2 regions of the Nitratireductor sp. OM-1 genome follow, and region 1 is predicted to be linked to the other one. Evidence: riboswitches for the same ligand, from Rfam matches in the RefSeq annotation. Region 1 holds a riboswitch; the other holds the start of a gene.
What was found. Region 1 has a riboswitch for S-adenosylmethionine ahead of metA (homoserine O-succinyltransferase). Riboswitches for the same ligand answer to the same signal wherever they lie in the genome.
Positions count from the first base shown of each region.

Region 2: it holds a riboswitch for S-adenosylmethionine, as region 1 does, so the genes downstream of both, DEJ54_RS07445 (O-succinylhomoserine sulfhydrylase) here and metA (homoserine O-succinyltransferase) in region 1, are expected to answer to the same signal.

Region 1 covers NZ_CP029208.1:515,052-530,149, forward strand. The annotation lists gene DEJ54_RS02340 (response regulator) at 1-337, opposite strand, end outside; gene hpt (hypoxanthine phosphoribosyltransferase) at 410-952, opposite strand; gene DEJ54_RS02350 (hypothetical protein) at 1,022-1,669, opposite strand; gene ftsE (cell division ATP-binding protein FtsE) at 1,840-2,499, shown strand; gene DEJ54_RS02360 (ABC transporter permease) at 2,492-3,481, shown strand; gene DEJ54_RS02365 (YdcF family protein) at 3,563-4,279, shown strand; gene DEJ54_RS02370 (1-acyl-sn-glycerol-3-phosphate acyltransferase) at 4,481-5,272, shown strand; gene DEJ54_RS02375 (gamma-glutamylcyclotransferase) at 5,301-5,837, opposite strand; gene DEJ54_RS02380 (DUF2125 domain-containing protein) at 5,913-6,908, shown strand; gene DEJ54_RS02385 (prephenate/arogenate dehydrogenase family protein) at 6,912-7,847, opposite strand; gene hisC (histidinol-phosphate transaminase) at 7,851-8,951, opposite strand; SAM riboswitch at 9,069-9,146, shown strand; gene metA (homoserine O-succinyltransferase) at 9,223-10,158, shown strand; gene DEJ54_RS02400 (nitronate monooxygenase family protein) at 10,164-11,231, opposite strand; gene DEJ54_RS02405 (class I SAM-dependent methyltransferase) at 11,237-12,010, opposite strand; gene gloB (hydroxyacylglutathione hydrolase) at 12,115-12,882, shown strand; gene DEJ54_RS02415 (DMT family transporter) at 12,918-13,808, opposite strand; gene DEJ54_RS02420 (DUF3108 domain-containing protein) at 13,836-14,600, opposite strand; gene rpmB (50S ribosomal protein L28) at 14,858-15,098, shown strand, end outside.
Region 2 covers NZ_CP029208.1:1,550,117-1,565,214, reverse strand. The annotation lists gene DEJ54_RS07455 (ion transporter) at 1-505, shown strand, start outside; gene DEJ54_RS07450 (2'-deoxycytidine 5'-triphosphate deaminase) at 515-1,606, opposite strand; SAM riboswitch at 1,691-1,768, shown strand; gene DEJ54_RS07445 (O-succinylhomoserine sulfhydrylase) at 1,819-3,009, shown strand; gene DEJ54_RS07440 (CDP-alcohol phosphatidyltransferase family protein) at 3,036-3,641, opposite strand; gene apaG (Co2+/Mg2+ efflux protein ApaG) at 3,873-4,265, shown strand; gene DEJ54_RS07430 (Hsp33 family molecular chaperone) at 4,258-5,259, opposite strand; gene argF (ornithine carbamoyltransferase) at 5,241-6,158, opposite strand; gene DEJ54_RS07420 (aspartate aminotransferase family protein) at 6,178-7,371, opposite strand; gene DEJ54_RS07415 (GcrA family cell cycle regulator) at 7,745-8,266, shown strand; gene phoU (phosphate signaling complex protein PhoU) at 8,428-9,144, opposite strand; gene DEJ54_RS07405 (ATP-binding protein) at 9,271-10,461, opposite strand; gene ppk2 (polyphosphate kinase 2) at 10,605-11,504, shown strand; gene DEJ54_RS07395 (glycosyltransferase) at 11,632-13,512, opposite strand; gene DEJ54_RS23690 (autoinducer binding domain-containing protein) at 13,844-14,734, opposite strand; gene DEJ54_RS07385 (transporter substrate-binding domain-containing protein) at 14,898-15,098, shown strand, end outside.

The sequences.
Region 1 (15,098 bases):
GGCGCAGTTCGCTCAGCGTGAAGGGCTTGTTCACGACGCCCTTGACGGTGCCTTCAAGCTCCACGGCGCGTTCGCGCTGATCCGCATAGCCGGTCATCAGGAGAAGACGCAGGCCCGGAAAGGCGTTTGCCACGGCCCGCGCCATCTCGATGCCGTCCATGGCCGGCATACGAATGTCCGACAGGACCAGATCGTAATCGCCGGCCGTTTCATTGATTCGCTCAAGCCCTTCCAGCCCGTCACCCGCGGTTTCCACGGTGTGACCGGCAGCGCTCAGCGCGCGGGCGGTAAAATTACGTACGGAGTCGTCGTCTTCGACAATAAGAAGCTTAGCCATGACCTGTTTTCACCCGATCCGATTACCCTTCGGTAAATACGCCAGCCCCCACTTTTCTAAAAATCACTCCGTTCAGGCATCGCCCTTGACGATGCCGACGAAAGGCAACTCGCGAAACGCGTGCGCCACGTCCATTCCATAGCCCACGACAAAATAGTCGGGGCATTCAAAACCGACAAAATCGGCGTCGATTTCCGTCTGCCGCCGCGAATGCTTGTCGAGCAGCACCGCAACGGACACCGATTTTGCGCCGCGCGACATCATCAGTTCGCTCGTGTGCTTCAGTGTCTTGCCGGATTCCAGAATGTCATCGACCAGAAGGATGTCGCGCCCTTTCACATCGTTGTCGATGTCGCGCAACACCTTGATCTTGCCGCTCTCCGTGCCCGCCCCGTAGCTGGAGATCATGATGAACTCCACTTCCGGCGAGATGCCCACATCGTGCATCGCGCGGATCAGATCGGCTGCGAAAATAAACGATCCCTTGAGAACGGAGATCACCAGAAGGTCGTCATACTCGCGCGAAGCGATGTCCTTGGCGAGTTCCAGATTGCGCCTTGCGATGGTCGAGGCCGAGAACAAAACCTCGATTTCCTTGCCGCGTACAACAGGCATGGGGCGGCGAACTCCTGTAAGGGCGGCCCCGAAACGATCTGGTCCGGAACCGGGTATTCAGCAGATGATCTACGACGAACGAAACGTCACAGAAACGGACTTTACACCTTCACTAGGCGCGACCAGCCGACTGGAGAAGGGAAAGCGCGCGCCCGGTCCGAGGTGTTGTTCGTTTGTCCCCAAAAAATAACGCGTTGTCGAGCCGTTTTCGGAGGTAACGTTGATGGAGATTGATGGAATGGCGACAATCTTGCTGCCGCCGTTAAAGGCTGCGCCATCAACGATGAGAAGCGCCTGCGATCCCTGCCGCTCGACGCGGGATGTCACCTCCACCAGACGCAGGGCCTGCGACGGCGTCTCCCGCTGACCGAAATCCATCGCCTGCACCAGGCTGTGCCCGCCAGACACCCAGAACGCGCCGGCGATGAACAGCGCGCCCACCGCCCAGAACAGCGGGCCTGCCGGCCCGCGCTTCACGCGCCGGTGTGCTGCGCCCGGTTTCAGCATCTCGAGGCCCGAGACGGTTTCACCCGACGGCAGCGCCGCGCGCGGCTTGCGCGCTTCGGTGTTCTCGCCGGGCGCAAGCGTTTCGAAGCCCACATCGACCACATCGCGCCCGGCATCGCGCCCGGCATCGCTTTGACGATGCGATCCGCGCGAGCGGTCGGGCATCATGATTTCGCCCGAAAGAGGGCGTGCGCTGTCGGAGTGCCTCATAGCCGGCAGACTATCCTTTCGTGATCCGCCTTTCCGGGCTAAATGGAAATGGTTAATGCTTCGACCTCCCGCATATCAAGCAGGAGTTAACTTGCTATTAACCATGCGCATTGATGGTCTGACAGAATGCGTCCCGGCAACACCCGCCACCCAACGAACGCAGGTTCCTCGTGATTCGATTTGAAAATGTCGGCCATAGATACGGGATGGGTCCGGAGATCCTCCGCGATGTCTCGTTTCATTTGCCGGAGCGATCCTTCCAGTTTCTGAGCGGCCCTTCCGGCGCCGGCAAGACAACGCTCCTGCGCCTGCTTTTCATGTCGCTGAAGCCGACGCGCGGCCTGATCACGATTTTCGGCAAGGACCGCTCCAAGATCACCCGCACGGAGCTGCCGCTCCTGCGCCGCAATATCGGCGTGGTCTTTCAGGATTTCCGCCTGCTGGATCATCTCACCACCTATGAGAATGTGGCATTGCCGCTGCGCGTTCGCGGGCGGGATGAATCCACCTATCGCAGCGATGTGATCGAACTGCTGAAATGGGTGGGTTTAGGTGAGCGCATGCATGTGCTGCCGCCCATCCTGTCCGGCGGTGAAAAGCAGCGCGCCGCCATCGCCCGCGCCCTCATCGAGCAACCCCGCATCCTGCTTGCCGACGAACCGACCGGCAATGTGGACCCGCAACTCGCCCGCCGCCTGCTGCGGCTGCTTTTGGAGCTCAACCGGCTCGGCACCGCCGTCGTCATCGCCACCCACGACCTCGGCCTGATGGATCAGGTGGATGCGCGCCGCATGGTGCTTTCGGGCGGAAGGCTGGAAATCTATGACTGAGACGACCCGCCTCCTGAAGAATGTCGGCGCACGCCTGAGTTCGGGCGCGCGCGGCGCGGTGTCGCGCAAGCAGACACCCATCGTGCCGTCGGACAACATTGCCGGCCGCGCCATGGTGCTTGTCATCGCGATCATGACCTTTCTTTCGTGCCTCACCCTGGGCGCGGTGACGCTGGTGCGCGACACCGCCTCCACCTGGCAGACGCAGATCTCCCGCGAAGCGACCATCCAGATCAAACCCGATGAGGGGCTGGACATGGACGCCGCCCTCGCCCAGGCCCGCGACATCGCCGCCGGCTACAATGGCGTTCTCAACGCAAACATCGTCGACGCCGAGGCCACCGCACGCCTGCTCGAACCGTGGCTCGGAACCGGTCTCGACATTGAGAGCCTGCCCGTCCCCCGGCTCGTGATCGTCACCATCGACCCGACAGCGCGGCCCGATTTCGCGGCCATGCGCGCCGAACTTGCGCAAAACGTCGCCAATGCCACACTGGACGATCACCGCACCTGGGTCGACCGGCTCGTCGCCATGGCGCGCACCACCGTCACCATCGGCATGTCGGCGCTGGCGCTGATGCTCTCGGCCACGGCGCTCACCGTCATCTTCGCCACGCGTGGCGCGATGGCCGGCAATGGACACATCATCGAGGTGCTGCATTTCGTGGGAGCGGAAGCACCCTTCATCGCCTCGCAGTTTCGCCGGCACTTCCTGTTTGCCGGCATGAAGGGGGCTGCCGCCGGCGGCCTTGCCGCCATCCTCGTTTTCATCGGCTTCTACTGGTGGTCATCGCGCAACATGGCCACGCCCGAGGCAGATCAGGCCACGGCCCTGTTCGGCAACTTCGCCATCGGTCCATCCGGCTATATCGGCGTCGGCGCAATCGTGATCGTGATTGCCGTCCTGACGGCGGCAACCACCCATGTGACGGTGCTCTCCTATCTGAAGAACGTCGACACCGCCCATCCCGACACGATGTAGCCGCGATGATGTCCCAATTGACCTGTTCACCGGATGCGTGTCGACTATCCATCGCCGCAATTTGCAGTTAACGATCACCGCATGACACAGGAGCCCCAGCATGGCCTGAAAGGCCAGGGTCACGTACCACGCCGCAGCCGGCGATCCGGCGCGCGTCGCGTGTTCAGGGTGCTTTTGCTGGTGTGCACCATCGGTGTGTTCGTTTTCATCGCAGGCTTCGGTTTATTTGCCGACCATATCGGCCATCTCTCCGTCCCCCGCGACATTGACGATGCAGACGGCATCGTCGTCCTCACCGGCGGCCAGTCGCGCATCGACGCCGCTGTCGAACTCCTGAAAAACGGCAAGGGAAAACGCCTTCTCATCAGCGGCGTCAACCCGATCGCCCGGGCAGACGATCTGCGGATCGCCACCGGCAGCGAGACAGAACTCTTCGAATGCTGCGTCGACATCGACCATGCCGCGCTCGACACGATCGGCAATGCCGAGGAAAGCGCCAAATGGGTGCAGGCCAACGCCTATGACAGCATCATCCTGGTGACCAACAACTACCACATGCCGCGCAGCCTTCTGGAAATGCGCCGCCTTTTGCCCGATGCGCAGGTGCATCCCTATCCTGTGGTCAACACGCCGCTCGACAATGGCGCATGGCTGGCAAAGCCGAACGCGCTGCGCGTGCTCGCCACGGAATACACGAAATATGTCGGTGCACTGGTGCGCGAGGTCGTCCCCCTTCCCCGCATGACATTCCTGAAAAAGACGGCAGAAACCGCAAAGGCCGATCTGCAGGGAAATTGAAATCCGGCCGCATTCCCCGCACCACACTCTGGCCACAGGCGCTTTGCCTCGCTCCCCGGTTGCTGTAAGAGCCTCACAAGAACCTAGAGCGTTTCCGCTTTTCGCTGAATCGTGAAAACGCTCTAATTCATTGTTTTCGTGCAATTCCGGACGGAAAACCGGTTCCCACTTTTCCTGGAATTGCTCAAACGGGCCATATTCATGCTCCTCATCCGATCAGCCGCCTTCAATGCCGTCTTCTACCTGAACCTCATCGTGCAGATGCTGTTCTGGACGCCCATCTTCTTCCTGCTGCGACGCAAGAAGGCGTGGTTCGTGCCGAAGTTCTGGGCTTCCTCAAGCCTGTGGCTGCAACAGGCAATGACCGGCGGGCGCTCGGAGATTTCGGGGCTGGAGAACCTCCCGGACGGTCCCTGCATCATCGCGCCCAAGCATCAGTCTTTCTGGGACACGATTGCCTTTCTGCCGCACATCCCCGATGCGCTCTACATCCTGAAGCGCGAACTGATGTGGATCCCCTTCTTCGGCTGGTACGTGGCCAAGATGCGCATGATCCCGATCAATCGCGGCAGCCGCACCAAGGCCCTCAAGCAGGCGGTAAAACAGGCCCATGAGCTGATGAAGGAAAATCGCCAGCTCATCATCTATCCCGAAGGCACGCGCCGTCCGCCGGGCGCGGAACCGGCCTATAAATACGGCATTGTCGAGCTCTACGCACAGCTTGGCGTCCCGGTGGTGCCGGTTGCGCATGCGGCCGGCCTGTTCTGGCCCCGGCGCAAGTTCCTGCGCCATCCGGGCGTCATTCGCGCGCGCTTCCTGCCGCCCATCGAACCCGGCCTGTCGCGCGAGGAGTTCCAGAGGCGCCTTGTCGGCGAAACGGAAGCGGCCTGCGATGAAATGCTGGTGGAAGCCGCCACATCGGCCAATCCGCCGCCGCTGCCGGAGACAGCCCGCAAACGCCTTCAGGAGCTGGGCGTCACCGCCGCCTCCTGAAGCCAGACCTGCCCCCAGGGTCAGGCCCCTAGATAGCGCCCTTGCCCGCATTGCCGATGCGGGCAGCCACCGCTTCAAGCCAGTGATCGCGAATGCCCAGCGCCTGCAGGTGCTCGACCGTGTTGCGCACATAGTCGACATTGGGCCCGGATTGCCCGACGGACGCGCTCACCTGCTGCGCCGCGTGGTCGATGTCCATGCTGCCGGCATATTGCCCGTGGGCGCGGTCGACCACATAGGTCAAAGCCTCAACCGCCAAGCCATCGTCAAGCCGAACGCCCACCCGGCGCTCCAGATAGACATTGGTGACCAGCTCGCGCTCGCGCAGATAGTCCACCACTTCGCGCTGCAATTCTCCCGGCACGCGAAAAGCGAGCCCAAGGCATGAACCGCCACGGTCCAGCCCGAGCACCAGCCCCGGCCGGTCCGGCGTGCCGCGATGCACATGCGAATGGATGCACAGCGCCCGGCGATAGCCGTGCAGTCTGGCCTTGCGGGTCTCGGTGTGGGCGAAACCCGGCCGCCACATCAGCGATCCGTAGCCAAAGACCCAAAAATCGTCCATATCGCCTGCCCAATGCTTGAAAGGGTGTTGCTGTGTCGTCATCACTGGTGGCGAACGGGTTAACCGGAGGACTTCATGCCGTCAAGAAAACGCACCAAACGCAATACCAGCCGCCGCTTCCTGCTGTTCGCGCTGTTCATTGTGCTGGCCATTCTCGTTTACACCGGCGGCTGGTTCTATGCTGCCGACACGCTGGAGCGCCGCACCATCACGGCCATCGAGGACATCAATCTCGGCCAGCAGAACGTCAATTGCGAGGAACCGACGGCCCGGGGTTATCCCTTCCGCATCGGCCTGTTCTGCCGCAGCGTTTCCTTCGAAAACGCCGAGACCGGCGTCTCCGTGAATGCCGGCGCGTTCCGTTCCGCAGCGCAGGTCTATCAGCCCATGCGCACCGTGGGTGAACTGGATTCGCCCGCGAAAATTACCGCCCCCCATTTCCCGCCGGTTGAAGCGAATTGGGACAATATGCGCCTCAGCGCGCGTCTCACCACCCGCCTGCCGGAGCGCGTTTCGAGCGAGGCCACCAATGTGGTCCTGACGCTGGACGACGACACACGTCAGCCCATCGCGCGCGCAGACAGCATTCAGACCCACACGCGCCAGAACGGCGCGAATGTGGATTTCGCCTTCATCGCGCAGAAGCTCTCGCTCGACCCGGCTCTCACCAGCGGCGCGACCATTCCGGCGCTTGATGGTGAAGTGCTTTTGTCGCTGGATGATGGCGTGGCGCTGTTGGCCAATGCACGAAACGGGCTGCGTGGACGCTCCGGCAATGTGCAGAACCTGCGCCTCAGCGTGGCCGGCACCGAGGCCGGGCTCAGCCTTCAGGGGCCGATACGGATTGCGGAGAACGGCCTGATTGACGCCGAGCTGCGCGTCACGGTCAACGAGCCGCAGACCATTGCGCGTCTTGCCGGCGATCTTTTCCCCGCACAGCGCGATCAGATCGCAGGCATCACGTCGGGGCTTGCCAATCTCGGCAAGGCGCCGACCCTGCCGGTCAATATCCGCCAGGGCCGTGTCTTTGTCGGTTTCATTCCGCTCGGGCGCGTGCCGCCCGTCAGATAAGCCTTACGGCTTTTCGGGATGGGCCAGCGCGTGACGTCCGAAGTCCGGAACGTCGATGTCCTGGCCCGCCTCAATGATGGAGCGGCGGATGGCGCGGGTGCGCGTGAACATCTCGAACAGCTTGTCGCCATCGCCCCAGCGGATCGCCCGCTGAAGTGCGGAAAGGTCTTCGGAAAACCGCGCCAGCATCTCCAGAATGGCATCACTGTTGTGCAGGCACACATCACGCCACATGGTCGGGTCTGACGCTGCCAGACGCGTGAAATCGCGGAAACCTGAGGCCGAGTATTTGATGACCTCGGATTTCGTCACCGCTTCCAGATCGTCCGCCGTACCGACAATGTTGTAAGCGATGATGTGCGGCAGGTGTGAAACGATGGCCAGCACCATGTCGTGGTGTTCCGGGTCCATGCTGTCGACCATCGCGCCACAGCCTTCCCAGAAGGCTGACAGACGCGCCAGCGCATCCGCATCCGTGTCCGGCAGCGGCGTCAGAATGCACCAGCGCCCCTCAAACAGATCGGCAAAACCGGCGGCAGGACCGGAATCCTCTGTACCCGCGATGGGATGGCCGGGAATGAAATGCACAGTGTCCGGCAGATGCGGCTGCATCTGCGCGACAACAGATGCCTTGGTGGAGCCAACGTCGGTCACGATCGCGCCCGGTTTCAGCGCCGGCGCAATCGCCTGCGCCACCGCACCCGAAGCGCCAACGGGCACCGAAATGATCACCAGATCGGCATCGCGCACCGCCTCGGCGGCGTCCTGCTCGTAGACATCGCCCAGTTCCAGCTCGCGGGCCTTTTCCAGCGTCTGTTCACTGCGCGTCGAGATGGCGACGGTCGACGCCAGACCGGCATGCCTGATGGCGCGTGCAAGCGACGAGCCAATCAGGCCGATGCCGATCAGCGCGACCTTGTTAAAAAGAGGGTCAGGCACGATTCAGCCTTCCATGAATTCCTTGAGAGCGGCGACGACGCCGCGGTTGGCCTCTTCCGGGCCGACGGTCAGGCGCAGGGCGTTGGGGAAACCATAAGGCACCACACGCCGCAGCACATAGCCGCGCGAACCAAGGAAGGCATCGGCCTCCGCAGCCGTCTTGCCGCCATTCTCCGGGAAGTGGATCAGCAGGAAGTTGCAGACACTGGGCGTCACACGCAGACCAAGCTTGCCAAGCTCTTCAACCAGCCAGGCGCTCCAGGTCTCGTTGTGCTCAAGCGCGCGCTGCAGATGCGCCTTGTCGCGGATCGCCGCAGCACCGGCCTCAATGGCCAGCGCGTTGACGTTGAAGGGGCCGCGCACGCGGTTCACCGCGTCCACCACGTGAGCCGGCGCATACATCCAGCCGATGCGCAGCGCCGCCATGCCGTGGATCTTCGAGAAGGTGCGCGTCATGACGACATTCTCGCTCGACGACACCAGCTCGATACCGGCTTCATAGTCGTTGCGGCGCACATATTCCGCATAGGCGGCGTCCAGCACCAGAAGCACATCCTTCGGCAGGCCGGCCTGCAGGCGGCGCACCTCTTCAACCGGAATGTAGGTGCCGGTCGGATTGTTCGGGTTGGCCAGGAAAACGATGCGCGTCTTCGGCGTCACCGCCGCAAGGATCGCATCCACGTCGGTGCGCTCATTGTCTTCCTTCACCACCACCGGCTTGCCGCCGGCGGCCAGGATCTGGATGCGGTAAACGAGGAAGCCATGCTCGGTGAAGATGCCTTCATCGCCGGGCTTGATGTAGGTCTGGGCCAGCAGGCCGAGCAGTTCGTCAGAACCATTGGAGCAGAGAATGTTGGCCGGGTTCAGGCCATATGTCTCGGCAATCGCCTCGCGCAGCGCCGTCGCCGAACCGTCCGGATAGAGCTCCAGATGTCCCATGGTTTTGGAGATCGCCTCAACGGCCGCTGGCGAAGGGCCAAGCGGGGACTCGTTGGAGGAGAGCTTCCACACCTTCATGGCGCCGGGCGCGCTTTCGCGACCGGGTACATAAGCGGCGATATCCATGACACCGGGCTTCGGTTCGGGACGGTCGGACGTGCTCATTGAATGGTCCTGCTCTAGGGAAACGGTTGATGGGAACGCCTGTCTCAGGCGAAAATCCGTCAGATGCTTTAGACCATGACGGCGATTGACGCAAAGAAAACGCCACCTTAAATAATGATCTCCATTCGTGGTGATTTGGCCGGTCGGCTTGCAGCCACGTAAAACAACTCGCTAAAAGGCCGTGCGATGCAAGAATATTGCTGAGACCGGCCGCGATTTCGCTGCCGGTCTTTTTGTTTGGAGCCCGGTCCTTTTTGTTTGGAGCAAAACAATGCCGATCAAGATCCCCGACCAGCTTCCCGCCCGCGACGTGCTCGTGCGTGAAGGTGTGTCCGTGATGGACGAGGAAACAGCGCTGCGGCAGGACGTCCGCCCGCTGCAGATCGGACTGCTCAACCTCATGCCGAACAAGATCCGCACCGAAACGCAGTTCGCCCGCCTCATCGGCGCTTCGCCGCTTCAGGTGGAGCTGACGCTTGTGCGCATCGGCAACCACCGCGCCAAGAACACGTCGGAAGACCACCTCATCTCCTTCTACCAGACCTGGGAAGAGGTGCGTGACCGCAAGTTCGACGGCTTCATCATCACGGGTGCGCCCATCGAGCTTCTGTCGTTCGAAGACGTCACCTACTGGAAGGAACTGGAGAAGATTTTCGACTGGACGCTGACCAACGTCCACTCCTCCTTCTTCATCTGCTGGGGCGCAATGGCCGCCGCATGGCACTTTCACCGCATTCCCAAATACACGCTGGAGAAGAAGGCGTTCGGCGTCTTCCGCCATCGCAACAACGCACCCGCCTCGCCCTTCCTCGCCGGTTTCTCCGACGATTTCGCCATTCCGGTGTCCCGCTGGACCGAAGTGCGCTCCGCCGACATTAAGCCGGAAACGGGCCTGCAGGTGCTGATGGAATCGGATGTCACGGGGCCATGCCTGCTGACGGAGGAGACGGGCAACCGGCTCTACATGTTCAACCACATCGAATATGATTCCACTTCGCTGAAGGAGGAATATGATCGCGACGTGGCTTCGGGAACCGAGGTCGCCGTGCCGCACGGCTATTACCCCGATGATGATCCGAGCCGCCCGCCCCTGAACCGCTGGCGCTCGCACGCGCATCTTCTGTTCGGCAACTGGATCAACCAGGTCTACCAGTCGACGCCCTACGATCTGGCGGAGATCGGCGCAGGGCATCAGGCTACGAAATGAAATTGCTAGCCGCGTAGAAGCGCGGCAGCGTCGCGGGCGAGCTTCACCGTGCGTTCGCCCGCCGGCATGGGCGCGGCCAAAGCCGCCGCCTGCCCTGCCCATAAGGGCGAAAAATCGCTCACCCCGGCCTTTTCCGCCGCAGCGCGCAGCGGGCCAATGGCAGCCGTCGCCAGCGGAAACTCCGGCGCATCATCGCTCATCGGTCCCACTTCGCTGACGAAGCGGTTCAAAAGCCCGCGGGCTGGCCTGCCGGTGAAAACATTGGTCAGGACCGTGCGGTCGTCCCGCGCCAGCGCCAGCGCATCGCGATGGCCCGCGCCGGTCAGCGCCTCGGGCGATTGCAGATAGGCCGTCCCCACCTGAACGGCGGAAGCGCCAAGCATGAAACAGGCCGCCACGGCGCGCCCGTCGCAGATGCCACCGGCTGCAATGACCGGAACGGAAACCGCGTCCACCACCTGCGGCACCAGCGCCAGCGTGCCGGGCTGCGTCGCAATCTCCGGCTCCAGAAAGACGCCGCGATGACCGCCGGCTTCCGCGCCCTGCGCGATGATGGCGTCGCAGCCGTTTTCTTCCAGATAGCGCGCCTCGGCCACGGTGGTCGCCGAAGCGATGATCTTCGCCCCCGCTTCGCGCACGCGCGCCATCAGCGCCTCATCCGGCAGGCCGAAGTGAAAGCTCACCACTTCCGGGCGCGTCTCCTCGACGATGACGCAGCTTTCCTCGTTGAAAGGATTGCGCCCGCCACCGGGCGGGGCCGCATCGGGGTCAATGCCGAATTCGGAATAAAAAGGCCGCAGGCGCTCGCGCCATGCCGCCTCGCGCGCGGGATCGGGTTCAGGCGGCACATGGCAGAAGAAGTTCAGATTGACCGGCCCGTCCGTCCCCTTTCGGATCGCCTCCATCTCGGCGCGTATCTTCTCCGGCGTCAGCATGGCGCAGGGCAGCGAGCCCAAACCGCCGGCGCTGCTCACGGCAATCGCAAGTGCCGATCCGGCAGATCCCGCCATGGGCGCCAGAAGGATCGGCAGTTCGATGCCGAAGAGTTCCGTAACGGATGTGCTCATTGCCATGATGGTTATCCCTTTCCCCCGTTTCGGCTCCCAGTGCGACGAAGGCCGCCAACCCGTGTTGCGCCCTGCGGCGAAAGCACCGGCACGAAAACGCGCCGCGATGCCCGCGCCGCCACCGGCAATCCCTGATAAAGGCGCTTCTCCGCCTCGACCACCAGAACGCCCGAGAAAATCGGCCAGAAACGCCGCCCGGCCTGCTCCAGTAGCTGATGCAGCCGCAGCACGAAGCGCCGCTCCGATGGCGGGAAGTGCAGCGCGTCCCCCCAGGCCGTGGCCGTGAAATTCGCCTCGCGCAGCGCCTCGGCAAGCTGGGCGCGCGAATAGGGCCGCCCGGTGCCGAACGGCGTGTGCTCGAAACGCGCCCACATGCCACGCCGATTCGGCACGGCAATGATCAACCGTCCGCCCGGGGCCAGCACACGCCAGATTTCCAGAAGAGCCTGCTGCGGGTTCTCCACATGCTCCAGCGCATGCACCATCAGCACGCGATCAACCGAGGCATCGGGCAGCGGCAGTTCCTCCTCGAACACCAGAGCGGTGGCGGAGGGTTTGCCCGAGGGCCACGGCACCGCGCCCTGCATGGCCGGCATGAAGGCGAAGGTGCGCTCCGCATCCGCGCCGAAACGGTCGAGCCAGGGCAGCGTGTAGCCAAGCCCGACAAACCGCTCGCTGGTGCTTTTCGACCAGATGGCGGAAAGCGCCATGGCGATGGAGCGCTCGGCCAGATGACCGAGCAGGGAGGAATAGAAGGCGCGAAGCGCGACAATGTCCGAAATCATGGCAGGGACGGTACCCCCCTTCCACGACACCGGCAAGAATTGTCGCACCCGGCGTGACAAGCCGCCGCCCCCGCCCTATCGTCCAGCCGACAACGGAGAGATTCATGGCCCTGGAAATCGAACAATTCATCTGTCGCAGCGACAATTTCGGCATTCTGGCCCATGACAGCGAAACCGGCGAAACGGCGCTGATCGATGCGCCGGAAGAGCGCGCCATCCTGTCAGCCGTGGAACGCACCGGCTGGCGTCCGACGATGATCCTGACAACCCACCATCACCCCGACCATGTGGAAGCCAATCTCGCGCTCAAGGAGCGTTTCGGCCTGACCATCATCGGCCCGGCGGCAGAAGCCGGGCGCATTCCCGGCATCGACAGCACGGTGAAGGAAGGCGACACGGTACGCGTCGGCAAGCAGGCGGTTCGGGTGATCGAAACGCCAGGGCACACGGCGGGGCACGTAAGCTATTACTTCGCCGATTCCGGCGTCGTGTTCACCGCCGACACGCTGTTTGCGCTTGGCTGCGGGCGGCTGTTCGAGTGCAAGCCGCCGGTCATGCTCGCCTCACTCCAGAAGCTTGCCGCCCTGCCGCTTGAGACAACCGTCTATTGCGGCCACGAATATACGGAAACCAATGCGCGCTTCGCCCTGACGGTGGACCCCACCAACCCGGTGCTCAAGGAGCGTGCAAAGGAGATTGCGCGTCTGCGCAGCGAGGGCAGGCCCACCCTGCCGACCACCATCGGCGCGGAGATGGCCACCAATCCATTCCTGCGCGCGCATGATCCGGTGATCCGCCGCAATCTCGGCATGGAAGACGCGAGCGAAGAGGAAGTCTTCGCCGAAATCAGGAAACGCAAGGACATTTCCTGACCTCACACCGCTGGTCCTGACCTCACGCCACGGGATCAGGCCGGCTCACCGGCCTTCTTCCGCGATGGTCTCAGGATCATGTTCTTTGCCGCGAGCACCGCGCCGAAGGTGATCAGCAGACAGGCGGCGATGATGCTGGTGGAGGGTTCCGCCGCGCCGGCTCCAATCAGGATCAGCGTCGAAAGAAGCGGCGCGGCATAGCTCGCCGCGCCCAGAACCTGAATGTTGCCGCGCTTGACCCCGTAATCCCAGGCGTAGAACGCAGCACCCACCGGCATCAGCCCGAGACCGAGCACGTTCAGCCATTCGCTCGTGGAGCCCGGCCAGACGGTTTCTTCGAGCAACACATGGCAGAGTGCGGAAAGGATCGCCGTCGCCGCACAGAACCAGGTCACGACACTCGTCGGCACGGCCTGAAACCGGCGCGACAGGAGCGAATAACCGGACCAGAAAAACGCGCAGGCCCCCGCCGCCGCATAGCCCAGCGCATAGCGGCTCTCGAAGGTGAAGCCGCCGCCCTTGGTGATGATGAGCGCGGTGCCCGCAAGCCCCAGAAGCGCGCCGGCAATGTGATGCCAACCGAGCCGCTCGCCCGGCATGAGCGCGGAGCCCAGCACGATGAGCAACGGCCAGAGATAAGCGATCAGGCTCGCCTCCACCGCCGGCGCATTGCGCAGGGCGGTGAAATAGAAAAAATGGTAGCCGAACAGGCCGGCAATGCCGATCAGCCAGACCACGGGCGGAATGGGCGCGGCAGGCGCAGAGGACGGCACGGCCACCCGCATGACGAGACCGATCAGCGCGGCCACCGAAAAGGCCAGCGCCGACAGAAGAAATGGCGGGACAGCGCCCGACCCGGCTGTGAAAAGCGCCAGAAGCGCCCACATGGCAACAGCGGTAAATCCGATCAGCGTGGCGCGCGCCAAAATTCCCTCCCGGCGCAGATGCGCCCCTCAATCAACCGGACGGCCCCGAATATGAACCGTGCCGACCTTGGTTCCAATCCGCGCTTCGACAGGCGTGTGATGGCCACGCGCCCCAAGCGGTCTGAAAGCAACCAATAGACGAGCCTTGTCGCGCAGGAAAGCGATGGTCGAGCGGCCCTTGCGATAACCCGAGACCGGGATGAACTTCGCCCTGCAGGTGATCAGGTCCGTGCCGATCCACTCTCCCCTGGCTGCCGGCGAGAAAACGATGTCTGCGCGCATTTCGCCATCGAACACCTTGAAGCGGCGGTTGCAGACGTCGGCTGCACTTGCCGCCGGCGACAGCAGGGCCGACAGCGGATCAAGCGCCCCGGCGAGATCCTTCTTCGACACGGCCACCCAGTCCTTGCCGCGTTTCTTGGGCTTCGGCGTTATCACCGTCTCCGTGATCTGCCCCTTGGAAAAACGGATCGTGGTCGTCTCACGCTTTTTGCCGCTCAGATAGGCAAGCTCATAGGAAGATGGCGTCACGGCATCACCGGAGAGCCGGCCTTTCGAAATCACCGTGCCATCCGTCTTGTCGAACAGGCGCGCAATGCCGGCGCTGGCGAACCGCCCCGAAACCTCGAAGCGGCTTTCATCCAGACGGCTCGTGAAATCGGCCTTTCCAATGGGGATGCCATAGAGAAACGCATCATAGCGAAGGCGATGCGTCTCGGTCTCCGCCAGAGCGGTTCCTGAAGCGGCGCAAAAGCCAATCGCAACAACAAGACAATATCCAGCAGGCCGCATCACGAGCGGTCTCCTCCAGCCAGGCCGGCGAACCGGCAGCGTCCCTCCCCCTTGCGTGAAGAGGAATATTAAGGCATTTCTTTGGAAAAGGGCCATGGAGATTGTCCGAACAGGGGCGCTGGGTGCTTGACCCGCTCGCCAAATATCTCTATGGAACGGCAACTTTTTCCATAAGGCCGCCAATGATCAACCGCGCGCCGCCAATTTAAGGTGCGGCAGTGGGGTATGGGCGGGCCAAGACGATGAAGGTTTGAAAAATGTCCCGCGCCTGCGAACTGACCGGCAAAGCCGTAATGACCGGCAACAATGTTAGCCACGCGAACAACAGGACGCGTCGTCGCTTTCTGCCCAACCTGTGCCACGTGACCCTGCAGTCCGAGGCTCTTGGCCAGAACGTGCGTCTGCGCGTTTCCGCCAGCGCCCTGCGCACGGTGGAGCACCGTGGTGGCCTCGACGCGTTCCTCGTGAAGGCGAAAGCGAATGAGCTTTCCCAGCGTG
Region 2 (15,098 bases), 1.0 Mb from region 1:
CGCCCTGCGCATTCTGCGTGTGTTGCGGCTGGTCAGCATGGTGCCGTCGCTGCGCAGGGTCGTTGGCGGCCTTGTCGCGGCGCTGCCCGGCATGGGCTCCATCATGCTGCTTCTGGGCCTCGTTTATTACGTGTTCGCCGTGATGGCGACGAAGCTTTTCGGCGCATCCTTCCCAGACTGGTTCGGCACGATCGGTCATTCGGCCTATTCGCTGTTCCAGATCATGACGCTGGAAAGCTGGTCGATGGGCATCGTGCGGCCGGTGATGGAAGTCTATCCGCTTGCCTGGATGTTCTTCATCCCCTTCATCGTCTCCACCACCTTCACGGTGCTCAACCTCTTCATCGGTATCATCGTCTCGGCCATGCAGGCCGAGCATGATGAGGAAGCATCGGCAGAGCGCACGGCGCTACAGGCCGAGCAGGAAGTCATCCTCGATGAAATCCGCGCCCTGCGCAAAGAGGTGCAGGCGATGAATGCCGAAAAGCAGAAGGCGGAGCGCTGATCGGAACGATCAGCGCATCCGGAAATGCTTGGAGAGCTTGAGCGACTGGCCCTGATAATTGGACTTCAGGTCCGCGCCATAGAGCGCGCTCGGCCGCGACAGCATCCGCTCATAGACAAGCCGGCCGACGATCTGTCCATGTTCGAGAATGAACGGGACTTCGTGGCTGCGCACTTCCAGAACCGCGCGGCTGCCAGTGCCGCCTGCCGATGAATGGCCGAAACCGGGATCGAAGAAGCCGGCATAGTGCACGCGGAATTCGCCCACCAGCGGATCGAAAGGCGTCATCTCGGCGGCATGGAAAGGCGGCACATGCACCGCCTCCTGCGACACAAGAATATAGAACTCGTCCGGATCAAGGATCAGGCCGCCAGCGCCATCGCCGGTGAGCGGCTCCCAGAAATCGGCAACCTCGTGCTGGTCGCGCTTGTCCACGTCGATCAGTGCCGTGTGATGCTTCGCGCGGTAGCCGATCAGCCCGTTGGCGTCGCCACTCAGATCCACCGAAAGCGCAATGCCGCCCTTGGTGATGTTCGGCTCTTCCGCCGCCACAAGCGTTTCACGCGCATGCAGGTCCGAAAGCGCGCTTTCATCGAGCAGCGCCTTGCCGGTGCGGAAACGGATCTGCGACAGGCGCGAGCCGGTGCGCACGACGATGGGGAAGGTGCGCGGGCTCACTTCCATGTAGAGCGGGCCGGAATAGCCAGCGGGGATCTTGTCGAACTCCTGGCCATTGTCGGTCATCACGCGCGTGAAGATGTCGAGCCGGCCGGTCGAGCTTTTCGGATTGGCGGAGGCCGAGATGCCATCCGGCAGATCGAGCCCTTCCAGAAGCGGCACGATGTAAACACAGCCGGTTTCCAGAACCGCACCCTCGCCCAGCTGGATCTCGTGCAGCTTGAGCCGGTCGAGCTTTTCCGAAACGCGATGGTTGGGACCGGGCAGGAAGCTGGCGCGCACGCGATACGCCACAGCGCCAAGCCTGAGGTCGAGACTGGCCGGCTGAATCTGGTCAGGGTCCAGTGGGCGGGCCGAGGCCAGCGCCCCGTTGTCGAACAGTGCCGCGATGTCCTTGTCCGGCAGAATTCCCGCTTTTGCCAACGCCCCTTCTCCTTGCACAGGGTTTAATTGAACGAGGTTTAGCGCCGCTCGTCGTTGACGCAAGGCGCTTGAGGGTCTAATGGACCTTTATCCCGTGGTGATTTGGCCGGTCGGCTTGCAGCCACGTTAAAGAAGTCGCTAAAAGGCCGCGCTCGATGGACGAACCGGCATGCGACTTTTCGCGGCCGGTTTTTTTGTTGGGTAAAGAAGCGATGACCGATCATTTCGAAGACAACTGGAAACCACAGACAACCCTCGTGCATGGCGGGGTCACCCGCTCGCATTTCGGCGAGACCTCAGAAGCGCTCTATCTGACTCAGGGCTTCGTTTATGACAGCGCGGAAGCCGCCGAGGCGCGTTTCAAGGGCGAAGAGCCCGGTTTCGTTTACTCGCGCTATGCAAACCCCACCGTGGACATGTTCGAGCGCCGCATGTGTGCGCTGGAGGGTGCAGAAGAAGCCCGCGCCATGTCATCCGGCATGGCTGCCGTCACCGCCGCCCTTCTCTGTTCGCTCAAGGCGGGCGATCACGTGGTCGCCGGCCGCGCGCTGTTCGGCTCCTGTCGCTGGGTGGTCGAGACGCTGATGCCGCGCTACGGCATCGAAACCACGCTGATCGATGGCGCAAAGCTTGAGAACTGGAAAGCCGCCGTGCGGCCCAACACCAGGCTGTTCTTCCTCGAAAGCCCGACCAACCCGACGCTGGAAGTGGCCGACATCGCCGGTGTCGCCGCACTTGCCAACGAAATCGGCGGGCGACTGGTGGTCGACAACGTGTTCGCCACGCCGCTCCTGCAAAAGCCGCTGGAGCTTGGCGCACACGTGGTCGTCTACTCCGCCACCAAGCATATTGACGGTCAGGGCCGCTGCCTTGGCGGCGTCGTGCTTTCGGACCGGGAGTGGGTGGACGAGCACCTGCAGGATTTCTTCCGTCACACCGGGCCGAGCCTCTCGCCGTTCAACGCATGGACGCTGCTCAAGGGGCTGGAGACACTGCCGCTGCGCGTGCGCCAGCAGACCGAAAGCGCCGGCCGCATCGCGGATCTGCTCGCCGGGCATCCGAAGATCGCGCGCGTCATCTATCCCGGCCGCAAGGACCACCCGCAGGCCGACATCATCGCCAAACAGATGAAGGGTGGCTCGACGCTTCTCTGCGTCGAACTGAAGGGCGGCAAGAAGGAAGCCTTTGCGTTTGAGAATGCGCTGAAAATCTTCCAGATTTCCAACAATCTGGGCGACGCCAAGAGCCTCATCACGCATCCCGCCACGACGACCCACAAGAACCTGTCGGACGAGGCGCGCGCCGAGCTTGGCATTGGCGACGGCACGCTGCGCATTTCGGTGGGCCTTGAAGACGGCGACGACCTTATCGCCGATGTCGAGCGCGCGCTGGACGCGGTCTAAACCTCAGCCCCGCGCTCCGGGCCGGTTCAGCCGAACCGGCCTGCCGCCAGCACGATGCGCGACACGGTCGTGTAGAGCGTGATGAGAGCAAAGGCGTAGGCAAAGATCGCGAACCATTGCGGGAAAAGGCACATGGCCACGAACACGGCCAGCGTCTCGCTGGCCTCGGCCAGCCCTGTGGTGAAGAACAGCGATTTCTCGCCCCGCGCCCTGCTCTTGAGACGGTGTTTTTCGGCCATCACCGCATAGGCGAGAAAGCTCGCCCCGTTGACGTAGAACGCCAGAAGCAGCACCCCGCCGGCAATGGCGTTGGCCTCCGGATCGGCAATCATGAAGCCAAGCGGCACCGCGCCGTAGAAGGCGAAATCGAGCACAATGTCGAGATAGCCGCCGAAATCTGTCTTGCCGTTGATGCGCGCCACAGCGCCATCCAGCCCGTCGCACAGACGGCTGGCGAGAATAAGCGCCAGTCCGGCCCAGTACGCACCGAATGCGATGGCCGCCGCTGCGGCCAGCCCCAGAACCAGACCTGCATAAGTGATGGCGTTCGCGCGCACTCCCGCCGCCGCGAGCTGCGTCGCCATGGCCGACAATCCGGGATCGATCTTTCGGTGCGCCCAACCGTCAAGCATGTTTCACCACTGTTTCCCTGCTGAACGGCCCATGATTAGCGTCTTTCCTGCTCTCATGCCGCTCACAATGGCGTCATGGGAACGTTATGGGGAGCGTCATGGGGGAGCATTACGGGGCCTTCCTGAGCGAAGACGCCATGAGCTCTGCCGTAATTTCTGCTATAGTCGCGGTCTTTCATGAAGACGCGCAACGCGATGCTCGCGTGGCGCGTCCAGCAAGAGCTTGCCCCAATGTATCGAACCGTCACCCAATCCATCGAAGTGTGCGCCGAGCCCAGCTATCTGTCGTCCCAGTCGGACCCGGAAAGCCGTCATTTCGTCTGGGCCTATCGGATCACCATCACCAACCATTCGCCCGAAACCGTTCAGGTGGTTTCGCGCTACTGGCACATCACCGATGAAACGGGACGGGTGCAGGAAGTGCGTGGCGAGGGCGTGGTCGGCGAACAGCCGGTGCTGCAACCCGGCGACAGCTACACCTACACCTCCGGGTGCCCGCTTACGGCACCCTCGGGCATCATGGTCGGACGCTACACCATGCGCGGTCCGCATGGTGCATTCTTCGATGTGGACATCCCGGCCTTTTCGCTCGACCTGCCGGGCGCGGCCGCCCGGATCAACTGAAGTCGGCGGGGTCGAACACGTATTCCGTCGAGCAGAACTCGCAGGTCACACGGATGGAGCCTTCATCCGTGCTCTCAGCCAGCTCTTCCGGCGTAAAACCGTCCAGAACCGCCTTGATCTTGTCGCGCGAGCAGGAGCAGTCGTCCAGCACGTTCGTGCCTTCATAGACACGCACGCCATGCTCGTGGAACAGGCGATAGAGAAGCCGCTCCGACCCCACGGTGGGATCGACCAGCTCGGTCATCTCGGCCGTGGAAAGCAGCATGCGCGCTTCCTGCCAGGCATCGTCTTCGGGATGCGTCGAGCCGTCATGGTTCTCGTCGCCGTCACCGCCGTGCAGATCCGCGCCACGCATGCGCTCATGCGAAGCCGGCAGGAACTGCAGGAGAACGCCACCCGCGCGCCAGTGTTCCTGGCCGCCATCGGCGCCCGGCAGAACCATCTTGGCCACGCCAAGCCGCACCTCGGTCGGGATCTGTTCGGACTGGCGGAAATAGGTCTTCGCCACGTCTTCGAGATTGGTGCCGTCGAGCTGGACGATGCCCTGATAGCGCTGCATGTCCGAACCCTGATCCACCGTCAGAGCCAGAACGCCGGCACCGAGCAGATCTTCAGGCGAATCCTTGCCCGCTTCCACGGCTTCCGCCAGACGGTCCTCATCGAACCGCGCATAGGCGCGCACCGAGCTCGGCGTTGCGAAATCGGCAACCAGCATGTCCACCGGCCCGTCGGAACGGGTCTGCACGATGAACTTGCCCTCGAATTTGAGAGAGCTGCCCAGAAGCACCGTGAGCACGATCACTTCGGCAAGCAGCCGCGCCACCGGTTCGGGATAGGTGTGACGGGCGAGAATCTGGTCGAGCATCGGCCCGAGCTGGACCGCGCGGCCGCGCACATCCAGAGGCTCCACATCGAAGGGCACGACATGATCGTCGCCGGCGAAGCCGAACTCGCCCAATTTTCTCGCTTCGCTCGTCACCGGGTTAAACACCATGCAAGGACTGCTTTCTGTGCGTGAAGACGGTTTTCAGCCTCGTCAAACACCACTGAATGCGGGCCGTCAATAACCTCGTCGGTCACTTCTTCGCCGCGATGCGCCGGCAGGCAGTGCATGAACAGCGCGTCGGACCTGGCGTGTTTCATCAGCGCTTCGTTCACCTGGTAGGGCATGAACACGTTCCCGCCGCGCGCGCGATGCTCCTGGCCCATCGAAACCCAGGTGTCCGTGACGACACAGTCGGCGTCCGCCACCGCTTCTTCTGCGGTCTTGGTGAAGGTGATGCGGCCACCATTGGCGCGCGCCCACTCGACATATTTCGCGTCCGGCTCGCTGCCCTTCGGCACCGCGATGTTGAGACGGAAATCCATGCGCGCCGATGCCTCGATGAGCGAGTGCAGAACATTGTTGCCGTCGCCGGTCCAGGCGAACAGCTTGTCCTTCACCGGGCCGCGATGCTCCTCGAAGGTGAGGATATCGGCCATGATCTGACAGGGATGCGTATCATCGGTCAGGGCGTTGATAACCGGGACCGTCGCATTTTCCGCCAGTTCCAGCAGGCGCTCATGCGCCGTGGTGCGGATCATGATCGCATCGACATAGCGCGACAGAACCTTCGCCGTGTCGGCGATGGTTTCCGAGCGGCCAAGCTGCATCTCCGCACCGGTCAGCATGATGGTCTCGCCACCCAGCTGACGCATGCCGACATCGAACGACACGCGGGTGCGCGTCGACGGCTTGTCGAAGATCATGGCAAGCGCCTTGCCCTCGAGCGGCTTCTCGCGCTCGCCGGCTTTCAGGCGCTCCTTGCGCGCACGCGCATCGTCCAGCATGAAACGCAGGTCCTGCGCGTCCACGGTCGAAAGATCAATGAAGTGGCGAAGACCGCTGGCCATGCCCGTCTCCCTGGTTTTATCAAGCATCGGCTTTTTCGGTCGCGTTCACCGCGGCAGCGGCATCGTGAATGCGCTTCACCGCCTCGCGAATTTCGTCTTCGGTCACGATCAATGGCGGCAACAGACGCAGCACATTGTCGCCAGCCGGCACCACCAGCATCTTCTGGTCGCGCAGGGCTTCCAGAAGGCGCAGGTTCTGCACCTTGCATTTGATGCCGATCATCAGACCTTCACCGCGAATACCCTCGATCACATCGGGGAACGCGTCGGCAACGGCGGCAAGCCCCTGCTTGAGCTGGAGGCCGCGCGCGGCGATGTTTTCGAGGAAACCGTCCTCCAGCACCACATCGAGCACAGCATTGCCGACCGCCATGGCGAGCGGATTGCCACCAAACGTCGTGCCATGGGTGCCGGGCGTCATGCCCTTGGCAGCCTCGGCCGTGGCAAGGCATGCGCCGAGCGGGAAACCGCCGCCAATGCCCTTGGCAACCGCCATCAGATCCGGCGTGATCTCGGCCCACTCATGGGCAAACAGCTTGCCCGTGCGCCCGACGCCGCTCTGCACCTCATCAAGGATGAGCAGCAGACCGTGCCGGTCGCAAAGCTCGCGCAGACGACGCATGAATGCATTGGGAACCGGGCGCACACCGCCCTCACCCTGGATCGGCTCCACAAGGATAGCCGCCGTTTCCGGGCCGATCGCCTTTAAGAGCGCTTCCTCGTCCCCGAACGGCACCTGATCGAAACCTTCGACCTTGGGGCCGAAACCTTCAAGATACTTCGCCTGTCCGCCGGCAGCGATGGTAGCGAGCGTGCGACCGTGGAACGCGCCCTCGAACGTGATGATGCGGATACGCTCGGGCTGGCCGTTCACATGGTGATAGCGTCGCGCCGTCTTGATCGCGCATTCCAGCGCCTCTGCGCCCGAATTGGTGAAGAACACCTTCTCGGCAAAGCTGCTCTCTGCAAGGCGCTCGCCCAGACGGGCCTGACCGGGAATTTCATAGACATTGGAGACATGCCAGAGCTTGCCGGCCTGTTCCGTCAGCGCCTCTACGAGGTGCGGGTGCGCATGCCCCAGTGAATTGACGGCAATGCCGGCAGCGAAATCGAGATAACGCTCGCCATCAGCCGTTTCGATCCAGCAGCCCTCGCCGCGCTCGAATGCGAGGGGTTGACGGGCATAAGTTCCATAAAGCGCAGATTCACGCATCCACACGGTCTCCGCTGAGCCTGAGAATTGGTTCCTGCCTCGCGCGGACGCGCGTGCAGAAGGGTGAAATCAAAATGCCGCCCCAAGGGCGGCACTACGGGATTTATCGGTTGTTTCCGCATAAGTGTCAACGCACGCGGCACGACAGCGAGGTGACACCGAAAACCAGCAAATTGGGGAAAACCCTAAAAAGCGAATCAGCTTACGGTAAGGACTCTTGTCACGGAGTCAGACGATAAGGTAGTTTCTGGTCAAGCAAAAAGACTACATTTTGTGCGGCGGACCACTTCTACCATGATTATATGGTGCTCCCTCGGCTTTGGCTGAGCGAGACTGGATTCGGATTCCGCACGCTGGACAGGAGCGTGTCCCGATGAACTGGACTGACGAAAGAGTCGAAACCTTAAAGAAACTTTGGGCGGAAGGACTGAGCGCAAGCCAGATCGCAGCCCAGCTTGGCGGCGTCAGCCGCAATGCCGTGATCGGCAAGGTGCACCGCCTCAAACTCTCCAGCCGCGGTCGCGCAACGAGCCCGCGCACGCGCCAGAAGAAGGCAGCCACCGCAGCGCCGACCACGACGACGACCACCACGCGTCGTCCCCGCGCCACGCGGCCAACCACGGTGTCCATCGGCGCAACCGCGCTTCAGGCGCAGTTCGATCAGGAGCCGGTGGCCCAGACCTATATCCGTCCGGTTTCGGACGTGGTTGTGCCGATCTCGCGCAAGCTGGAGCTGGTACAGCTCACCGAAACGACGTGCAAATGGCCGAACGGCGACCCGCTGTCGGAAGAGTTCAGCTTCTGCGGCAACGAAGCCGGCGAGAGCGGCCCCTACTGCGCCTACCATTCGCGCATCGCCTACCAGCCCGCTTCGGAGCGGCGCCGGGCGCGCTGATCGCGAAAGACTTCTCCTCTGCACTACCCGGCTCGCATCATGCGCAGCCGGGTTTTTCTTTGCCTGAGTGAAATCTGAAGCACCGCACGGGCCGAGGGCGCGAGAAGCCCCTCGCCCTCGCCTCAATCAACGACTACCGGCTTGCTTGCCCGCTCTCGTGGCTAGTTTTCGGGCGCAGCGACAACCCGGTGGCTCTGATCTTCCTTTGGACGCTCGAGCGGTAACTGCCGGCCCGTCACGATGTGATGCACCGTTTCCGCGATATTGGTCGCATGGTCGCCGATGCGTTCGATGTTCTTGGCGCAGAACAGAAGATGGGTGCAGGCCGTGATGTTGCGCGGGTCTTCCATCATGTAGGTGAGCAGCTCCCGAAAGAGCGACGTGTACATGGCGTCGATTTCCTCATCCCGGTCGCGCACGAAACCGATGCGCTCCACGGAACGGGAGGCATAGACATCGAGCACTTCCTTGAGCTGGGTCAGCGCCAGGCTCGCCAGCGCCTCCAGCCCGCGGAAAAGACGGATCGGCTGACTGCCCTCGGTCACCGCAACAACGCGCTTTGCGATGTTCTTGCCGAGATCGCCGATGCGCTCCAGATCCGATGAAATACGAATGGCGCCCACGATCTCGCGCAAATCGTCGGCGACCGGCTGGCGCTTGCCGATGATGATAACGGCGCGTTCACCGATCTCCCGCTCCTTCTCATCAAGGAACAGATCATCCTCGACCACCTTGCGGCCCAGTGCGGCATCCGACTGCACGAGCGCAGCGACGGATTCCGCCACCATGCGCTCAGCATAGCCACCCATGGCTGCAATCTGGTCCGACAGATAGTTCAACTCATCGTCGAATGACCGCATCGTGTGCTGTGTCTGCATGGTTTCAATCCTTCTCAGCCCGGCCTTCTCAGCCCGGTCGGCCTCGTTGCCTGCCATCCCTACTAAGTTATTGTGATGGCGGTAAAATGAAAGTGGTGACGCAATCTGCGCCCGGACTGTTCTGCCTTACCCTGCCGGCGGCACGGGCGGGAAATGAACGGTGAACGAAGAGCCCTCTCCCGGCGCCGATTTCACGGAAAGCCGCGCATCGTGCCGCGTCAGAATGTGCTTCACGATGGAAAGGCCGAGGCCCGTCCCCTTCTGGATCCGGCTCGTTTCGATATCCACGCGATAGAAGCGCTCGGTGATGCGCGGGATGTGCTCTTCGGGAATGCCGGGACCGAAGTCGCGCACCGTGATCCGCACCTCATCCATCGGGCTTGCCTGTTCGGCCGATACGATAACACGCTCACCGTCACTGCCATATTTGCAGGCGTTTTCGATCAGGTTCTCGAAAACCTGAACAAGCTCATCGGAATGCCCTGCGATCAGCATCGGTTTGACACCGAGCTCCGAAACAAACTCGACATCATTCTCGCCGGCAATGTGACGCATGGACTCCATCACGCCCTTCACGAGCTCCACCACATCGAGTTGCGTGCTCGGCTTCTGATAGGGCTTCATCTCCAGCCGTGACAGCGACAGGAGATCATCGATGAGCCGCGCCATGCGCTGCGTCTGGTTCTGCATGATCTGCAGGAACTTTTCCCGCGCCGCCGGGTCATCGCGGGCCGGGCCGCGCAGCGTTTCAATGAAGCCCGCAACGGAGGCCAGCGGCGTGCGCAGCTCATGGCTGGCATTGGCGATGAAGTCCGCCCGCATCCGGTCGATCCGGCGCGCTTCGCTCTGATCCTTGAAGAGCAGGACATAAAGGCCAGTATCATTGCCAATGCGGCTCGCCACCACCCGGTAGGCGCGCTCGACGGGCACCCGCTCCGCATAATTGATCGCGACGGACTCCTCCGCACCCGAGATCACCTTGGCGACCAGCTCATGCATTTCAGGCGCACGGAATTTCAGGCGCAGCGACACGCTCTTCGACACAGGGCCGAACGCAAGATCAGCCGCCTCATTGGCATAGAGTATGCCGCCATTGCTGTCGAAGATGTACAGCGGGTCAAGCACCGCCGCCGCCAGATAGACGGCAGGCAATGAATTGATGTCGCCCTTCTTCGGGCGCGGTTTCTCGGCCTTGCCATTGCTGCGTGCGCCCGCAAAAAGGGCGCCAGCGGCTTTCAGGGCCGATCCGATACGAGCAACAAGACCGCGCTCAACGCCGTCCTGATTTTCCTGCCCATTGTTCTCATTCGCACTCATTACGAAGTCCATTCCCGCGATCGTCAGGCACGCCCGCTTCAGGGTCTCTTGTTATGAAGAAGAATTGTCATTCCGTCTTCACCGCTGGACCTTGTATCAAGCTGCAAATAGCATTGACACTCTCATGATTCAGGATCGGTTTTATGAACAAGCCTTTGGAAAACCCTGCCCGCGAAAAAATCAAACCTTTCAAGCTCACGATTGCAGGCGAGGAAAGGACTTTCGACATTGACGAACCGGACCTTCCTGACTGGGTCAAGGAGCGGGAACTCACAGCCGGCGGTTTTCCATATGACGAAAAAATGGACCGTGACGACTACGAAAAGCAGCTCGAAACGCTGCAGATCGAACTGGTAAAGCTGCAGGCATGGATGCAGAAAAGCGGCGCGCGGGTGATGGCGCTCTTCGAAGGGCGAGACGCTGCCGGCAAGGGCGGTACGATTGCGCGCATTCGCACCTATCTCAATCCGCGCAATGCCCGCAATGTCGCGCTGCCCAAGCCCACCGAGACGGAGCGCGGGCAGTGGTATTTCCAGCGTTACGTCACCCATTTCCCGACGAGCGGCGAATTGGTGACCTTCGACCGCTCCTGGTACAATCGCGGCGGCGTCGAACCGGTGATGGGCTTCTGCACGCCCGAGCAGCATGAGCAGTTCCTGAACGAAGCGCCCGACTTCGAGCGGGCCATCGTCAATGACGGCATCCATTTCTTTAAATTCTGGCTGAACATCGGCCAGGAAACACAGCTTGAGCGCTTTCATGACCGTCGTCACAGCGCGCTCAAATACTGGAAATTCTCTCCCATGGACGTGGCCGGCATTCAAAAGTGGGACGCGTACTCCCGCGCCCGCGACACCATGCTGGAACGCACCCACAGCGCCCACGCGCCCTGGACGGTGGTACGCGCAAACGACAAGCGCCGGGCACGGTTGGCGGTCATTCGGCGCATATTGCTCGCCATCGCCTATGACGGGCGCGATCTCGACGCCATCGGCCCCGAAGACCAGCTGATCATCGGCGCAGGCCCCGGCTTCCTGGATTAACGCTCGGTTACACTCAAGCACGGTCGTGTCGGGCGAAAACGCCCGATACGCATGGCTTTTCACTGCCGACCAACCCCATCCACTGAATCACTGCCACATCCGGGCTTCCGCGAACTGGCCCACCGGATCACACCTGCCGTTCCTGAACCTTCGCGGCAGACAAAGGGCCGCGGCTGTGCCGCCTGTGCGGCGTCTTCTCCCAGTGATGGGGCTTCCAGTAGAGCTGCCAGATGCAGCGCCACGCAGCCACCGACATCAGACACCAATAGGCCGGGGTCCATGCGACCCGCTTCCAGAAAGCGGGGCGCTCGGTTTTCTGCAACGTTAGCCACCCGAGCAGCAGGAAAGCTGCGTGCCCGAGAACCACGTTCACCAGGTCAATGTAAAGCAGTGACTGCTGGAAGGTCTGAAACTCCCCGCCCAGCATCAAATAGACGATGACGCCGAATGCGGTCAGGAAGAAAAAGCCATAGGCCAGCGCCGAAAGAACCATTCCCGCAAACAGAACCTGCATGATCCCGAACGAACCCAGCCCAAGCTCCCTTGCTGTCAGGTGCGGATTACGCATATGGACGAGCCATGTTTGCGCCCACCCCTTGAACCAGCGTGTGCGCTGCGGTAGCCAAGTGCGCACATCCGTAGGCGCATCTTCCTGCGTCGGGCTCCAGATGACACTGGCACGATAGCCGAAACGGCTCAGACGAGCGCCGAGATCGGCGTCCTCGGTAACATTGTAGGGATCCCAGCCGCCTGTCGCTTCCAGTGCCGCACGGCGAAAATGGTTGGAAGTTCCACCCAGCGGAAGCATCAGACCGCGCCGCGCCAGCCATGGCAGAACCGCCCGAAACAGCGCCGCATATTCCAGCGCGAACATCGCAGAAATCCAGCTCTCCCGGCTATTGGATATGGTCAGCGGCGCCTGCACACAGGCCAGCTTCTGGTCAGCGACCTTGAAAGCATTCCAGGCTTCCACCAGCTGAAACGGATGCGGCCGATCTTCAGCATCATAGAGCGCCACAAACGCGCCGGAGGTCATCGGCAGGGCATAGGAAAGCGCCTTGGGCTTTGTGCGCGGCCCGCCCGAAGGCACTTCAATCACTTCGATATAGGGACGCAGCTCCTGCGCGCGAAGCGCTGCAAGCGTTTCATGGTCATCCGCTTCGCAGACCAACTTGATTTCCAGCTTGGCGCGCGGCCACACGATCTTGCCAAGCGACATCAGAAGATCGGGAACGATCTCGGCTTCCTTGTAAAGCGCCACCAGAACCGAATAGACCGGCATTTCTGCTGGCCTGATCGTACTGAAGCGCGGACCCGGGGAGCGTCGCAAGCCAAGACCGACAACCACCCGAAGCAACACGCAGGAAAGGAACGCCAGCGAAAACGCGCCATGCAGAACCAGCAGCGTGGCGGAAGGCGCAAAAACGGCGGCAAAGAGCAGCGACACCACCCCAGCACCCAGTGCCGCCCCCTGCCAGGCATTCACCACGATGCGTGCCGACATCTCCGGGGCTTCCGTGAATAGCCTCTCCGTGGCGACCCGCATCAGCGTGCCCTGCGAGCGCCTGGTGATCGCATCCCGCAATGCGCTGGGCTGAACCACGCGAATGCGCTTCGACGCCCGCGGATACCGCTCCACAAAAGAACGCAATGCGGGAATGTTGAGTTGGTCAGGTGCGATCAGGACGATGGACTGCCCACGCGCATCAACAGAAAGGCTGACCCGCGCGCCACCGCGACGCGCCAGAGCCGCCAGCCCCTGCCACCCACGCATGACAAGCGCATCGGCATCGGGGTTGCGCAGAAAGGACAATCCCAGATTGTCGGCCAGCGCCCGAAAAAGCGCCTGCTCGGGCACCAGGCCGGAAGCAAGCAGTTCCGTTTGAAACGAAACGCCGGCAAGGTTCGCCCGCGCTTCAATGCGCTGCGCTTCCGCCTCGGTGATCGAAAGTGTTTTGAGAATGGGCAGCCAGTCAGATGCTGGTGACGGCGTTGTCACAACAGGCATTTCGCCTGTTCCACCAGACCGATCTGAACCAGATGAACGGCCAGAGGCCCAGCCTGTCTTTGACATATTCATCAGATGGTCCATGACAACCACCTAATTCAATGTGAACGCGTTGCTCTCGGTAAACGTGAAACTTCGTCTTCTAGGAAATCCAGGCCAGAAAGACCAAAATTTAAAACACAGCAACGATACGAATACGCTCCCAACAATCGAACGATCCATTCACCTCACCATTGAATGATTAATCTATCAATTCGATTTCCCCGCCTTTCAGTTTGGATAAATCACCCATCATCGTCAACCAGAAATAGAATTATATAAAAAACACGCCTTAATCGAAGACGCCACAGCGAATGGCCTCGGCAACCGCATGCACACGATTGGCAGCGCCCAGTTTCGTCTTTGCATTCAGGAGATGCTTTTCCGCTGTATGCTCGGAGATCCCGAGAATCTGCGAAACCTCCCATTCGGATTTTCCGAAAGCCGCCCATTCAAGACACTCTTTCTCTCTCGGCGTCAGGCGCGGCGCTTCCCCAAGGCGATAAAGCGTGTGACCGGGACCAAGCTTTCTCTTGGCCTGCTCGATGTGATGCGTGACCTCGTCATGATCGATGCACAACCGCTCGGAGATTTCACAATGAGAGCGACCACGGGCGGCGAGCTGAAGGCATTCCTTTTCAAGCATGTCCAGGTCGCCATATCGATCCGCGCCGCGCAATCCGAGCGCATGGGCAACGGCACAGGTTGCCGCGAAAGAGACGACACCGAGATCCTTCTTGGAAAGCTCGGCCTCTTCCCCTCCGAAAGACATGATGATCTGGCTGCCTTCGAGGGTAGGAAAAGACATCGCAATGCCGTCAACCAGCTTGAACCCCTTGGCCTCGCTCATCATTTTCGATGTCTGACGGGTTTCCTCGACATCATTCAGGATATCGCGCCACAAAACGGCATTTCCGCTTTCGCGGACATGTTTTACGATCGGGTCATGAAAAATGTATCCGCGCGAGACATATCGGTCGATCCATTCCTGGGGCCAGCTGCTCAGAACGAGGTGCCCAACCTGGTCTCCGGGTGCGGCTCCTCTGGGCGGCAGCGTCCCCGCACACACCGTATGCAGCCCGAAACGCTGCGTAAAAGCGATCAGGACGTTGCAAATCGCTGCCGGTGTCTGCGCCTTCTGGATAGCGTCAACAAAAACCCGCGTTTCCCGGAAATCACCCATACATGCCTGTCCCTGCCCCACATTCCTCGCGACTCACCCCCAGAATGCGGACAATTCGCCTTTGTCTTAAACAATAAAGCCTATCGGTAATAACAATGGAATTGTTCCATAGACAAAAAAAATCAGTAGAAGCAACAAAACATAATTCGTCGGCTACTATTCTATGAGAAAAATGCTGCACCGCAACAAGGCAATCCTTGCAATCATTTTGACGCTTGCATCAATACCTGCACCGGCAGAAGAAGCGACGCCACCAGCCTTCACGGATCCAAAGCAGCAGCTGTCAAAACCGGATATTTCATCGCTTTCCAGACTGCGTTTTCTCACAACGGTCGATTTTTATCCGTTCAATTATCTGGACGAG